Stieleria varia: one gene and its partner. Each later gene encodes a partner of the first gene's protein in a complex. Links are inferred from orthologs where the notes say so. Each region holds a gene or a part of one and is shown on either strand. Other genes may lie near its edges. The genes, in order: secY and secA.

Evidence for each region.
Region 2: the proteins of secY (region 1) and secA are in contact, whole or in part, in a crystal structure (PDB 3DIN), measured with the Thermotoga maritima proteins. The link is inferred for Stieleria varia from one-to-one orthologs. Residues at the interface, in WP_004081795.1 of Thermotoga maritima: Glu108, Gly109, Glu110, Glu111, Ala236, Glu237, Arg238, Arg239, Ile240, Thr241, Ile242, Gln243, Tyr244, Ala245, Arg246, Arg247, Val248, Thr249, Gly250, Arg251, Arg252, Val253, Tyr254, Gly256, Ala257, Ser258, Thr259, Tyr260, Leu261, Pro262; in WP_004082002.1 of Thermotoga maritima: Glu261, Ala262, Arg263, Lys300, Ala301, Arg302, Thr303, Ile304, Ile305, Leu323, Tyr324, Asp325, Pro326, Val329, Ser330, Tyr333, Ile336, Lys340, Phe345, Val349, Glu363, Phe364, Tyr374, Ser375, Gly376, Gly377, Glu393, Ile395, Thr482, Ser483.

The regions. Positions count from the first base shown.
Region 1 is NZ_CP151726.1:7,609,155-7,615,552, forward strand. Bases 1,564-4,424 are described here. They hold secY (preprotein translocase subunit SecY), read left to right. Parts: upstream 1,564-2,222; coding sequence 2,223-3,626; downstream 3,627-4,424. Other genes in these bases: rplO (50S ribosomal protein L15), read left to right, coding at 1,581-2,075; Pla52nx_RS25535 (adenylate kinase), read left to right, coding at 3,643-4,212; Pla52nx_RS25540 (PQQ-binding-like beta-propeller repeat protein), read left to right, coding at 4,347-4,424. Outside these bases: rplF (50S ribosomal protein L6), read left to right, coding at 1-356; rplR (50S ribosomal protein L18), read left to right, coding at 488-856; rpsE (30S ribosomal protein S5), read left to right, coding at 908-1,453; more of Pla52nx_RS25540, read left to right, coding at 4,425-6,398. UniProt on the Escherichia coli protein: The central subunit of the protein translocation channel SecYEG. Consists of two halves formed by TMs 1-5 and 6-10.
Region 2 is NZ_CP151726.1:3,387,442-3,395,222, forward strand. Bases 1,842-6,085 are described here. They hold secA (preprotein translocase subunit SecA), read right to left. Parts: upstream 5,762-6,085; coding sequence 2,042-5,761; downstream 1,842-2,041. Other genes in these bases: Pla52nx_RS11255 (3-deoxy-D-manno-octulosonic acid transferase), read right to left, coding at 1,842-1,886. Outside these bases: Pla52nx_RS11250 (LuxR C-terminal-related transcriptional regulator), read left to right, coding at 1-170; more of Pla52nx_RS11255, read right to left, coding at 552-1,841; Pla52nx_RS11265 (CHAT domain-containing protein), read left to right, coding at 6,401-7,781. UniProt on the Escherichia coli protein: Required for protein export, interacts with the SecYEG preprotein conducting channel.

The DNA of each region.
Region 1 (6,398 bases):
GTGAAGTCCATGGACTGACTCGCGCACTGATCGCTAACATGATCGAAGGCGTGACCAACGGTTACGAACGCAAACTGGAAATCGTCGGTGTGGGTTATCTGGCAGCCATCGCCGGTGACACCCTGCAGCTGCGTGTCGGCTTTGCGAACGAACTGCACCAAAAAATTCCGACCGGTTTGACCGTCACCTGCCCCGACCAAACCCACGTGGTGGTTCAAGGCTGTGACAAGCAACTGGTCACTCAGTTCGCTGCGGAAGTCCGCTCGCTGAGAAAGCCTGAGCCGTACAAGGGCAAGGGAATTCGCTACCAAGGCGAACAGATCAAGCTGAAGGCTGGTAAGGCCGCGTCGAAATAATACGATTTACTCGCCTCCGCGGGTGATTTCACAAGCTGCAATACAATTGGCGTCCGCAGAGAGTCGTTTTCTTCGGATCGCACACCACAACCCTTTATCCATGGGCCGGTCCAAATCCGATCGGCAAAAAAATGGACAAGAACAAGAAACTACAGAAACAGCGCAAGCGACGGAGCAATCACGTTCGCAATTCGCTCAAAGGCACCGATGGGCACCCACGCCTATGTGTCCAGCGGTCGCTGAAACATTTTGCCGCTCAGTTGGTCGACGACAGCAAAGGCCACACCGTGGTCAGTGCCAGCACGCACAGCAAAGACGTCAAGTCGGCCGTCAGTCAAGGCGGAAACTGTGATGCCGCCGCTGCCGTCGGCAAAGCGATCGCAGAGAAAGCGATCGCAGCCGGAATCACGCAAGTGAAGATGGACCGCGGACACAATCGCTACCACGGACGAGTCAAAGCGTTCGCAGATGCGGCTCGTGAAGCCGGTTTGCAGTTTTGATGATCAGACAAGACAGAGACTCACTCAACGCCCATTTCGAGGGTTGGTACCATTAGTAACGCAAGAGATTCAAATCAACGCCGCAAACGTGACAGCAAGCCAAAGGAAGAGGGCTTGGCCGATGGTTTGCTCGATCGCGTGGTGAAGATCAAACGCTGTGCCGCTGTGGTCAAAGGCGGTCGCCGATTCAGCTTTGCCGCCATGGTCGTCGTCGGCGACGGTCGTGGTCGTGTGGGCTGGGGTTATGGCAAGGCCAACGAAGTGCCCCCAAGCGTGCAAAAGGCTCAGAAACAAGCCAGTCGCAGCATGATCGCCGTCCCTTTGGTTCAGGGAACCATCCCTCACCAAGTCTGGGGCAGCTTTGGCGCCGCCAAGGTGTTGCTGATCCCCGCCGGCGCAGGTACCGGTATTATCGCCGGCCAAGCTGTGCGTGCGGTCTGCGAAGCCTGTGGGATTCACGACATTTTGACCAAGTCGTACGGGACCAACAATCCTGTCACGCTGGTCAAAGCGACGGTGGAAGCACTGACGAAGTTGCGAACTCGCGAAGAAACAGCCGCATTGCGTGGATTGACGGTCGAAGAACTGACCGCCTGATCCAAAATCAAATACATATCGGTCGATCGGTTGCCTGTGGCGACGGTTCGACTGCCCGTCGCGATCGGACAATCACTCGCGAAACTCAGTTGCTCCAACCTAAGCATACGTAGAAAACGGTCACGTCATGAATTTGAACGACGTCCATCGCGGGATTCAGAAGTTCCGCAAACGCAAACGAATCGGTCGTGGTCCCGGTAGCGGACACGGCAAGACATCCGGTCGTGGACATAAGGGTCACAAGAGCCGCAGCGGTTACTCGCGTAAACCGAGTTTCCAAGGCGGTGCCATGCCCATGTTCCGCCGCATCCCTAAGCGTGGTTTCAACAACCGTTGGGCTGTCACTGTCTTTGCTGTTAATATCGGCAAGCTGAACGATCACTTCGACGACGGCGCAGACGTGACCTTGGAGTCGATGGCGGCCAAGGACGTTGCCAAAGGCAGCTTTGACGAGGTCAAGGTGCTCGGTGACGGCGAGTTGACCAAGAAGCTCAACGTGCACGCACATCGCTTCAGCAAATCGGCCGAGGAAAAAATCCTCGCCGCAGGCGGTACCGTCAACAAACTGGTTGCCAAACGCACGCCGGCAGAACGCGTTGCCTCGCTAAAGGCTGAAAAGTAATTCGCCTCCCGGCAAAGATTTGCCCTCCGTGAGCGAAAAGTCCGCTATCGCTCCAAAAGAGCCGAATCGATACACTTTGGCAGGTTTGAGCCGGGACAAGAGGTTCCGGTCAAATACTGACATGAATTTTTAGGCACGGTACAACGCATGTACGAAAAACTGCGAATCATTTTCTCGATTCCGGAACTCCGCAAAAAGGTCATGCTGACCTTGGGTTTGCTGGCGATCTATCGAATCGGGTTCCACATCCCCCTGCCGATGATCGCGACCGATTTGGGCGCGTCAGCCGGTGGCGGCGGCGCTGCGGACTTCCTGGAAAAGGTCAGCTTGTTTGCCGCGAGCGATTTGCGTCAGGCAACCATCTTTGGTCTCGGGATCATGCCTTACATTTCGGCATCGATCATCATCCAGTTGCTCGGAACGGTCTACAAACCGTTGGAGGAACTGAAGAAGGAAGGCGAGGCCGGCCGTAAGAAGATCAACGAATACACTCGATACCTGACCGTCGCGATCTGTATCATCCAGAGCTGGATGTACCTCAAGTTCATGTTGATGGCCGGCGGTCCCAGTGGCTACGGATTGATCAATGCAAACTTCTTGAACGCCTCCGGGGAATCGCTGTATTTCGGTTGGCAGATCGTTGCAGTGATGGTGATGACCTGCGGAACGGTGTTCCTGATGTGGTTGGGCGAGCAGATCGATGAACACGGGATCGGAAACGGGATCAGCCTGCTGATCATGGCGGGGATCTTGGCCCAAATGCCCAAGGCCCTGTATGAGCTGGTTCGAAACATGAAGACCGAACTGACGGGCTTGAGCCGCGGTCAGGTCGGCATTGAAACGTTGATTCTGTTGGCGATCCTGTTCATCGCGGTCGTCGTCGGTGTGGTGTTCATCACCTTAGGACAGCGAAAGATTCCGACGCAGTCGGCCAAGTTCACTCGTGGTCGCCGTGTCTACGGCGGCTCGCGTCAAAACTTGCCTCTGCGAATCAACCAAGCCGGCGTGATGCCGATCATTTTCGCCAGCAGCTTGTTGATGATCCCGAGCGTGTTCTTTGGGTTCATGGCCGGACAGTTTGATACCGAAGGCAGCATGTTCAAGGGACTGAACTTGATCAGTCTCACGATGGGCGATCAGACTTCGTACTTCTTTAATCTCTTGTACGTCATGCTGATTTTCTTCTTCTGTTATTTCTGGACGGCGATCACGTTCAATCCCAAGGAAATCTCGGACAACCTTCGCGACAGCGGCACGTTCATTCCTGGATACCGTCCGGGCAAGCGGACCACGGACTACATCGAAAAGGTGATGGTTCGTATCACCTATGTCGGTGCAGGATTCCTTGCCTTGGTTGCGATCGTTCCGACGATCATCTACGGATCGCTGGGTGTGCCCTACTCGATCGCCGGTTTCTATGGCGGTACGGGTTTGTTGATCGCAGTCAGTGTCGCCTTTGACTTGGTCCAAAAGATCGACAGCCACTTGGTCATGCGGAACTACCGCGGACTGCTGGAAGGTGCTGGCGGCGGCGTGACCCCAGTCGTTTGATCGGGGTCTGATTCTGATGCGGATCGTTTTCATCGGACCGCCGGGATCAGGCAAGGGGACGCAGTGTCAGCGGTTACTCGCACGTTACCCGCTGGCTCACATCTCAACAGGCGAAATGCTCCGCAATACGCCCACGGACACCGAGTTGGGCCTGTGGATCGCGGAGTTGATTGCGTTGGGGAACTTGGCGCCCGATGACTTGGTCATGTCGATTGTCCGACGGCGACTTGAGGAGGACGACTGCCAATCTGGTTGTTTATTCGACGGCGTCCCGCGAACGCTGACGCAAGCCAAGATGCTCGACGAGTTGTTGGCCGAGTCCGAGGAACATATTGACTTGGTTTTGTCCCTGCAGGTTGAAACGCACGAGATCTTGCGTCGATTGACCGCCAGAGCGGTCATCGAAGGCCGTCGTGACGACAACACCGCCGCCATTGAGGCTCGTTTGGACCTTTTCTATCAGCGGACGCTGCCCACCCTGGACTACTATCGACAGAGCGGAATCGTCCGTGAAATTGATGGAATGCGTGACCCTGATGAGGTTTTTGTCAGCATTGTCGACGCCATCTCAACGTCGGCCGGCTGAACATCACCGCAGGGACTCCCATTTCGACGGTCCCCGATTCGCTCGATAGGTCCTACAATGAATCTCGTTAGAATCGAGCTACAAATCATTCTGATCGATTCTTATCTGTGCCGATCCATCCCAGAGGCTTGTTCGTGAATCATCCAAGACTTCGTCACGGTTCTCCACTTCGTAGCCGGCTGATGTACTGCGCGCTGATCGCGTTGTCGGCAATCCTGGGGGCCGATCACGTTTCCGCGCAGAACATGATCATTCAGAACGGCCAACCGGCGTCCGGCCGGTTCATCGAGCCGCCGCGGTGGTTGTTGCAGCAGGTGCGCGAAGCCGAATCGGCGATCGAGAAAGAACAGTACTCCGAGGCGGTCGTTCGCTTGGGCGACTTGTTGCAAGGCGAAGACGTCAACGCGGATGGCGAAGCGTTTGCCGGACAGGACTATTTTTTGTCCATCGATCCACTCGTCAGCGTACAGCGACTGGACGAAAGCGTTCTGAAGAAGTGCCGTGACATGATCGGCAACTTGCCCGAGGCGGCTCGCGAAACTTACGAGTTGCGTTACGGCCCGTTGGCACAGCGAGAGTTGGACGAAGCCGCACAGAGTCGCGATTGGCAACGACTTCGGGACGTGCGACGCAAGTTCTTTCATACTGCGGCAGGCTACACCGCGTCATACTTGCTGGCCGTACGAGAAATGCAAACCGGGCATCCGCTCGCTGCATCCGCTTTGCTGGATGATGTGGTCAGTCAGCAACGAGCGATCAAGCAGATTGGACAGGGAGTTCGTGTGCTGCATTCTGCTGCGTGCAGTGTTTCTGGCAGAGACGTTCCGGATCCGCCCGTTGCGAACAACGCAACAGTGGTTCTCGGTGGATCGGAGACAACGTTGCCGTCATCGGATCAGTGGCCTGCATGGTTGGACGAGCATTTCAGCGTCACGATCGACCGAGCTGGCGGCGAGATGGCGGAGTACCGGTTTCTCGGGGGCGGTTCCAATCGCAATGAAACCCGGGCGGGAGAGATGCCGATCGGCAACGCGTCCTGGGTCGTTCCGACGGTCAACAGCACCGCTGAGGAACGTATGATCATGGAAGAGTCCGAGCGGTTGGTTTCATCTGGCAAACTGCCGCCGCCGAGCTGGTCTCCCTTGCGGATCGGTGACCACGTTTTGATGCGTTGCACCGAACGTCTGCGTGGAATCGATCATCGGACCGGCAAGCGGATCTGGGAATGGCCTTGGTATTCGGCCGACAACAACGTAGAAGACGACGAAACGGTCGTTGATTTGGCTGGTCCGGATGAAAACCCGACCGATGTTCTCGTGCAACGTGTTTGGAATGACTTGCCGTACGGTCAAGTGACCAGCGATGGAGAGCGTGTTTTCATGCTGGATTCTCTGGAGTCCGTTCAGCCAGTGATGTTCAACGCGGTGATCGGAATTCAAGGCACGCTGCCCAAGTCAAAAGAGGGCAATACGCTGGTCGCGTTGGAACTGGCGACGGAAGGAAAACTATTGTGGCGTCTGGGGCAGGGCGAATCGGAGGGGACGCCACTCAGCGAAGCGTTCTTTCTCGGCGCACCACTGCCCGTCGACGGGCGGTTGTACGCGATGGTCGAAATCTCAGGCGACATCTCTCTGGTTTGCCTTGATCCCGCATCGGGTGAGTTGCTGTGGCTGCAGCAACTCGTATCGATGGAATCACTAGGTGTTGAGTACGACGCCGTCCGGCGAATCTCGGGGGCCACCCCCACGTACCATGAAGGCGTGTTGATTTGTCCGACCGGTGCAGGCGTGACCATCGCGATCGACTTGGGAGACCGCATGCTGCGATGGGGCCGTAGTTATCCCCGCAAAGCGACCGTGCCCCGAGGTTACAACACACAGCAATCTGCTCCGGATGCGGAAGCCTTGATGCAACGCTGGCACCACGGTTCGGCAATCGCGTCGGGACGATACGTCGTGCAGTCGCCTTCGGAAACCGATCAAATGTTTTGCTGGGATGTGCTCAGCGGCAAGACCAGCTTCAACACCAAACAGCGTGAGAGCGCACTGTACGTTGCCGGTATTCAAGACGATCAATGCTTGATTGTCGGACCCAATGAAGTCCAGGCCATTGACCTGGCTACCGGTTCCACCAAATGGACGACGAAATCGGACCTGTTGCCCTCAGGCGAACAAATCGTCGGCAGA
Region 2 (7,781 bases), 4.2 Mb from region 1 along the record:
ATCTCTCCGACCGTACGGTGGAGCGTCGACGTGCCTCGATTCTGAAACGCTTGGGCACCAACAGCCATGCCAAAGTCGTCCAGTTGATGGTCGAACGCGATCTGCTGACACAAATGCTCGAACACAACGAGCCATGGCATCTTGCACGCAACGCAAACTTGGTCTGCTGAACCGTCGCTAAGCAGTCGCTCGACTTTCCAAGTCGATAGCGTGCTCCGCAAGTTTCTGTCACCTCTCCTGTCGCAGCTGGTGGCCCCCAGTGAGCCTCAGTCGCTAGCCGTGGGCCTGAGGCTCCGCAAGTTTCTGTCACCTCTCCTGTCGCAGCTGGTGGCCCCCAGTGAGCCTCAGGCGCTAGCCGTGGGCCTGAGGCGGATTGTGGTGCCGACCCACGGCTAGCGCCTGAGGCTCACTCTGATTGCGATGCACGGGACAAAAACATGGACTGAAAAAACAATGTCAACGCCAATCTTTGAACAGCCCGGGCAAGCCCGACGGAAATCTGCGTTGGCTCACCGTATGTAGGTCATGCTCTGCATGACCTATGAGTGTTGCTAGGCTGCTGGTCGATACAGTCGGGGTTGTTTCCATTGTTCATCGCTCACGAACGATGCGAGCGCATCGATGGTTCTGGCGGTCGCTCCGCGGTGTTGCTCGACGACTTCTTGCGCGGCTCGCCCCAACGCGTCGGCGGCAGGGACGTTGGTCAGACAACGGACAACAAATGCGTTCAACTCGGCTTGATCGTTGACGCGGACAGCGGCGTCGGCATCGATCAATCGTTGAGCGATGTCGGCAAAGTTCTTTGTGTTGGGGCCGAAGGATACGGCGCAACCGTAACCGGCCGGTTCCAACATGTTTTGCCCGCCTCGGTTGCCGAAGCTGCCACCGACGGTGGCGATCTGACAGACGCCCCACCAATGCCGAAGCTCGCCAATGGTGTCCAGCAGGATCACTCGGTCGTTGGTCCATTCGGCATCGATCAACGATCCAGCGCTGGAACGTCGGTGAACTTTCAAACCGCTGCAACGCACCAGTTCCGCGACGTCGTCAAACCGTTCGGGATGCCGAGGTACCAGGATCAGCCGCAGTTCTCGAAACTGATCTTGCAGCTGCCGATAGATCTCCAGAGCCATCCGTTCTTCGCCTTCTTGGGTGCTGCCGACCATCCAGACGACCTGCCAGGGATCGATCCCCGCCCACTGAACTCGTGCTTGAACTTCGTCGGTGTCGCGAGTGGAGGGCGCATCATCGAATTTCAATGACCCGGTAATCTGCAGACGCTCCTTCGGCGTACCGCACCCGGCGAAGCGTTCTTTGGTCGCGGCGTCCTGGCACCCGACCCAGTTGAGCCGGCCAAAGGTTCCCTGAGTTAGTCTCGCAAAACGTCCGTAGCCGGCGGCGCTTCGTTCACTCAAACGACCGTTGATGACTGAAACGGGACAAGCGTTTTGGGAGGCGATACGAATCAAGTTGGGCCAAAGCTCCAGCTCGGCCAGGCAGAGCATCTTGGGACGTAGGTGACGGATCGTTCGACGCACCGCCCAAGTGAAGTCCAAGGGGCAGAAGAACACATTGCCGGCGCCGAATTTGGCCACGGCCAGATCGTAGCCCGTGTCGGTGCTTGTGCTGACAACGATCCTTTGCTCGGGAAATCGCTCCGAGAACGCTTTGATGAAACCGCCCAACAAGTTGACTTCGCCGACACTGACGGCGTGCAACCAAATGCAATCGGCGTGATCCCCGCGAAGTTCAGCGGCGTGGTCACGGGAAAGCCCCCAAAATTTTTGCCCGATCCCGCGACGATAGCGACCGTGCCGAAACATCCGAAAGGCGATCCAGGGCGAAGCGGCAAAGAGCGCGAGGAAGTAGAGGGCGTTGGCGATCATCGGAATCCTTTCCGGATGAATGGGGGAACTATCTGGTGCTGTGATCTTAAGTTGGACTTGATTGGAAACGATTAGCCGTAGGCGACGTTCAATGCAGCTCGACCTACCCTACGGGCACGCGTTAAACGAAAAATGATTGAAATCGCGGTTAGGCGTTAAACTTCCTTTCGCATGCAACAGGCTTTGTACTTTTTGCCGCTGCCGCAGGGGCACGGACTATTGCGTCCGACCTTGGGTTCGAGATTTCGAATCGGCTCTGCCCGGACCTCCTGCGTTTGGCTTGCGCTCGCCTCGGCGGCTTGCGCGGTCGCGGATCGCGCCGGTTGGCTAGCCGCCGCTGCGCTGCTAATCGACTGGGCTTCATCGTGACGCGTGGATGCATCGACCCACGTGCTGCGGATGAAGTCTTCGTTGAAGGCTTCCATGCGGAAAATCAGATCGGTGACTTGCTCGCCGATCGATTCCCACATCGTTTCAAACATTCGCATGCCTTCGCGTTTGTACTCGACTTTGGGGTCAAGCTGGGCGTAGCCCTTTAGCATCACACTGCTGCGCAAGTGGTCCATCGTCAGCAAGTGATTCTTCCAAGCTTCGTCGACGATGTTGAGCAGAATCTGACGCTCCATGCGTCGCATTTCGGGGTGGAAACGATCGTCGACGGCACCGTGGAGGGCAAGTTTCAACTCGGCGTGATTCATCCGTGCCAAGTCTTCTTTCTCCGCTTTGGAGCCCAACTGCGTGGCCATCCACTGGACCAGTTCATCCAGGGTGCCATCGCCGCCGCTGGCCAGCAACGCGGTGGTTTCTGGGTCGGAGTTCTTGAAAACCGCTTCGAGTTTCTTGTCCGCTTCGGCATACGCCGCCTCGGACTGGCCGCCGGTTTTGCGGCTGAACTCGATCATCTGGTTCTTGAGATCGTCCCGATTCATCTGGACTTCGTCGACCGCTAACTCGGTGGAAAAGCGACGAGCGATCCAGTCGACCAAGCCTTCGCGATCCAAGGTGATTTGGGTGCCCTGTTTGGTCGTGAATTTGGAGATGCCGGCCAGGACGGGATACTCGTTTTCTTTGTCGTTGTAACCTTGTTCGGCACGTTGATAGAGCGTGTCGGCGACGACGCGGCGGTCATCCACATCGCGAAATTCCTCCGGCGTGGTTTCGATGCCGAATTTGTGTCGCATCCAACCGCACAGGTTTCTCAGCCCGTGGTCGGACTCCAACAACGGGGCAAGATCGCTGACGTCCACCTTTTCAATTTGAGCGTGTGCTTTGGCGGTCAGTTCGTCGATCAACTCATCTCGATCCATCTTCTTGAGTTGATGTTCTTGATAGTTGGTTTCCAGACGCTTGTTGGACCACGACGTCAGTGCTTGCCAATTCCATTCGTCTTCCATTCCCGCGGGCAGATTTTCTTCCACGGTCTCCATCACAGTGACTTCGGCAGCCCGCTCGGCTTGCTCGGCCGCGTAGTTGCTGGCCATGTCGATGTCCATGTTGCGGAAATCGCGTGGATCGAGTTGGCAACCAAAACGAGAGCCGGCGATGGCCGCAAAACTTTCCACGCCGTAGTCGGGCGATAGGAAGGTTTCGACGTGCTTGTCGATTTGGGCTCGAATCAGATCCAGCAGCATATTCCGGGAGCTGTGCCCATCGAGCAGACTTTGTCGATAGCGATAAACTCGCTTGCGTTGCTCGTCCATGACTTCGTCGTAGTCGAGCAAGCTCTTGCGGGCTTCAAAGTGTCTTTCTTCGACCTTCTTTTGCGCGGCTTCGATTCGCCGGGTGACGACCTTGGACTCCAACGCTTCGCCTTCACCCATACCCATCCGTTCCATGAAGCTACGCACCCAGTCGGGCGCAAAGATTCGCATCAGATCGTCTTCGAGAGACAAGAAGAACTTGCTGCCGCCGGGGTCACCTTGCCGACCGCAGCGCCCGCGGAGCTGCAAGTCGATCCGACGTGACTCGTGTCGTTCGGTACCCAAGACATACAGGCCGCCGATTTCGCGAACGTGTTTTCCTTCGACGCTCATTTGCTCGCGTTCGTCGATCTCTTTGACCAGAGCATTCCATTCTTCGTCGGGGATTTCCAATCGCGAGGGGTATTTGTGTTGCAGTTGCGCCCAAGCGAGGTTTTCCGGGTTGCCGCCCAAGATAATGTCGGTACCCCGGCCGGCCATGTTGGTCGCGATGGTGACCGCGTGTTTCCGGCCGGCTTGGGCCACGATTTCGGCTTCACGTTGGTGCTGCTTGGCATTCAACACGTCGTGTTTGATGCCACGACGTTCCAGCAGGGCGCTCAGGCGTTCGCTCTTTTCGATACTGACGGTACCGACCAAAACGGGTCGGCCTGCGTATTGAATGCCAGAGATCTTGGAGCGAGGAATCATCTCGGGAGTCTTTTCTCCCTTGGAGAGGAACTTGATCTGGTCGGCTTGTTCTTCGACGATCTTGCCCCACCATTCTCCCTCGTTGCGATCCTTCATCACCAGAACGTCCCACTTGGTGGTCCGCTCGATCTCATCGGCCAGCGCCTTGTACTTGTCCTTTTCCGTCAGGTAGATGATGTCGGGATACTCGATCCGTTCCAGGACTTTGTTGGTCGGGATGGCGACCACATCGAGCTTGTAGATCTTCATGAACTCGGTGGCTTCCGTCATCGCGGTACCGGTCATGCCCGACAGTTTCTTGTACATCTTGAAGATGTTCTGCAGCGACGCGGTGGCAAACGTTTGCGTTTCCGGCTTGATCGGAACGCCTTCCTTTGCCTCGACGGCTTGGTGCAGGCCGTCGCTCCATTGACGACCGTCCATCAAGCGACCCGTGAACTCGTCCACGATCACGATCTGGCGGTCTTTGACGACGTAATTGACGTCTCTTTTATAGAGGTGGTGGGCCTTGAGCGCGTTGTCGATCAGGTGCGGCCATTCCATGTTGCCCGCAGTGTAAAAGCTTTCGACGCCGGCAAGCCGTTCGGCTTCACGTACACCCTCATCCGACAGCGTCACATTGTGCTGCTTTTCATCGACGGTGAAGTGTTCTTCCTTTTTAAGTTGGCGGGCGACTTGGTCCGCATCGGCGTACCGCCCGATGTCTTGATCGGACGGTCCGCTGATGATCAGCGGCGTCCTGGCTTCGTCGATCAAAATATTGTCGACTTCGTCGATGATCGCGTAGTTGAGCGGCCCTTGGCACTGCTGGGCTTCGGGCGGAAAACGGTCGTCGCCTTTCGCGGCCGGGCGCATGTTGTCACGCAAGTAATCGAAACCGAATTCGTTGTTGGTTCCGTACGTGATGTCGCGTTTGTAAATGTCTTGCTTTTCACCAGTCGACATCCCCGATTGGATCGCGCCGACGGTCAATCCGAGGTTCATGTACAGCGGAGCCATCCACTCCATGTCACGACGAGCCAGATAATCGTTGACCGTGACCACATGGACGCCCTTGCCCTCCAACGCGTTCAGGTAGGCGGGCAAGGTCGCGACCAACGTTTTTCCTTCCCCCGTGACCATTTCGGCGATGTTGCCTTCATGCAGAACCATGCCGCCGATCAATTGCACATCGTAGTGGCGCATGCCTAGGAAACGCTTGCCTCCCTCGCGGCACACGGCGAACGCATCGGGCAAGATGTCGTCCAACGTCTCGCCGGCGCGCAGTCGCCCTCGCAATACGTTGGTCTGATTACGCAGCTCATCGTCGCTCATCGCGGCGTACTTGGGTTCCAGTTCCGTGATCTGGTTCGCCCGAGCACGCAGCCGCGTGACTTGGCGAGCATTGGCGGACCCAAAGATCGATGTAACGGTGCGATCAAACGACCGAAACAGGCCGCCAAAGATGATGCTGCCAGCGTCAGCTACTCGTTCAAAAAACGACATTGTAGAATCGTATGTAAATGAAAAAACGACAGCGCCGATTCCTCAAACCCGCCATCGTTTCGATGGCGAATTGCGGCGGTCGGCGGATGACGCTTCGGATTGTGAATGGGTATGCAGGCAGTGGATGATTCCTTCACCGTCTCTGCCCAAGGGTCATGCGGAAGTTCGCATCACCAAGTTGGTTCTTGCCAGTTTTCTCCTGCGAGTTTTCTGTTACCTGATCGGTTCGTGCTAGGTCCGGCGAATTGAATGCATACACGAAAGTCGATTTGGCAGACCAGCGAAGATCCGGCACTCGCTGCGATTTTTGGACCAATTTCAGACAAGTTACCGTCAATCGCCGACTCTTCACGGGACTCCCATGCACCTTCCTGTGATGCTCGGTCCAGCCGATTCGCCGTCCGATTGCCTGAATTCGAACCTAAACGCTTTGGGCGCTTTAGGTTAGGTTTTAAGGGTTATGAGGTCAACGGGAATTGATTCTGCGAACCGCTTGAACAATCGCAGGTTGGGGGGAATGCGGGCGATGGGTATCTTTCTGGAGTTAGATGGCCGGATTTATGGCAGGAGAATTCGACGCTTGGGCGCCCGCACCCTAATATGGCAGTGCAACCGCTACTCTCGATCGGAACCCTTTCCATGTCCGCTGCTTTGTTCCCCACCCGCGATTCTGGCCCATCCCGCTCTTCTGACCGGTACCGACGAAGCCTGCGAGTCGCTGCTGTCGGCTGGCTGGTCGGATGCCTGGTAGGGGCGAGCATTCTGGCCAGCGGGGTGAGGGCACAGAACCCTGTCACCAACGGGACCGTTCGTGGGCAACTCGGGGGCGTCGAAGTTTTGGGGACGTATCCGCCGGACCAGTATTACCAGGCGTTGGAGGTCTATCGAGACGGCGACCTGGACCGCGCGGTCGATGCCTTTGATTTTGCGTTGGGCAGCACGCGTCGCGATATCAATGGACGCTGGCTCGACTCGATTCCCGTGCTGGCGATGCTGGGCGAGTGTTATTACCAAGGCGGGGACCTGGAGTCCGCCAACCAAGCAGTCGAACAGGCGATCAATGTCGCGATCCGCTATCGAGGCTGGCTGTCCAACCCGATTTGGCAAGACGTCATCAATCCGGGAATCGTCACACCAAACTCGAGCACCTTGTGGCCGCAAGCGATGGCGGTCAAGCGAGCACCCATCGCCCGTCGGCTGCAGTATCGGTCCGGTCGCGTTTTGACGGAGCAGGAATTGGCGCGAGGCGGCGTGTTCGAGGAAGCCAACATCAAGACGATCGACGTCGTGGAAATCATGCGGGGCTTGGCGTTGGCATCGTACCGTCGGCGTGTGATCCAAGGTGAGTTGGCGGCCAACGATGTCATGGCCAATCAACTGATCGATAGCACGCGGTACCCCGCCGGACTGCAAGTTCCGGTCGCCCTCAATCTGATCGGCGCGATGCGTGCCGTTGTCAAAGCAGGCGCATCGCAAGACCAGGACGCACTGAAAGACGCATTGGAGAACCGAGTTTCGGCGGCCGGCGCTCATCCTTTGTCGCCGATCGTGGGACTGACGCAAGCCTACTTGATGGCGGGGAGCAAGCAGCCCCAAGCAGCCGTCCCGATTGCCATCGCCACAGCGAACCAAGCCGCGGCGTACGAGCAGTATGAATTCATCGGCGAAGCGTTGCAGCTTGCCGCTGGATGTGTGGATGAAACGACTGCGCCAGCGGTCCAGTCGGCGGCCGAAACGGTGGCGACATCGCTGTTCCGAAAATCACGTTTCGCAACGTTGCACTGTTTGATCGTCGCAGCCGATGCCGCCGCCACCTCCGGTCAACTTGGGGCGGCCAACAACTATCTCACTCAAGCTCGTGCGTTGTTGACGCGACGCGATGTGATCCAGCCCCGCATGCAGGCCTACGCAAACTACGTGGCCGCTCGCGTGGCGGCCCTTCAGAATGCGACGACCCCGAGCCCCGGGTTTCGTGATGCGGTCAGCCAACCCTTCACCCAGATGAACCAGTTTGCGTTCA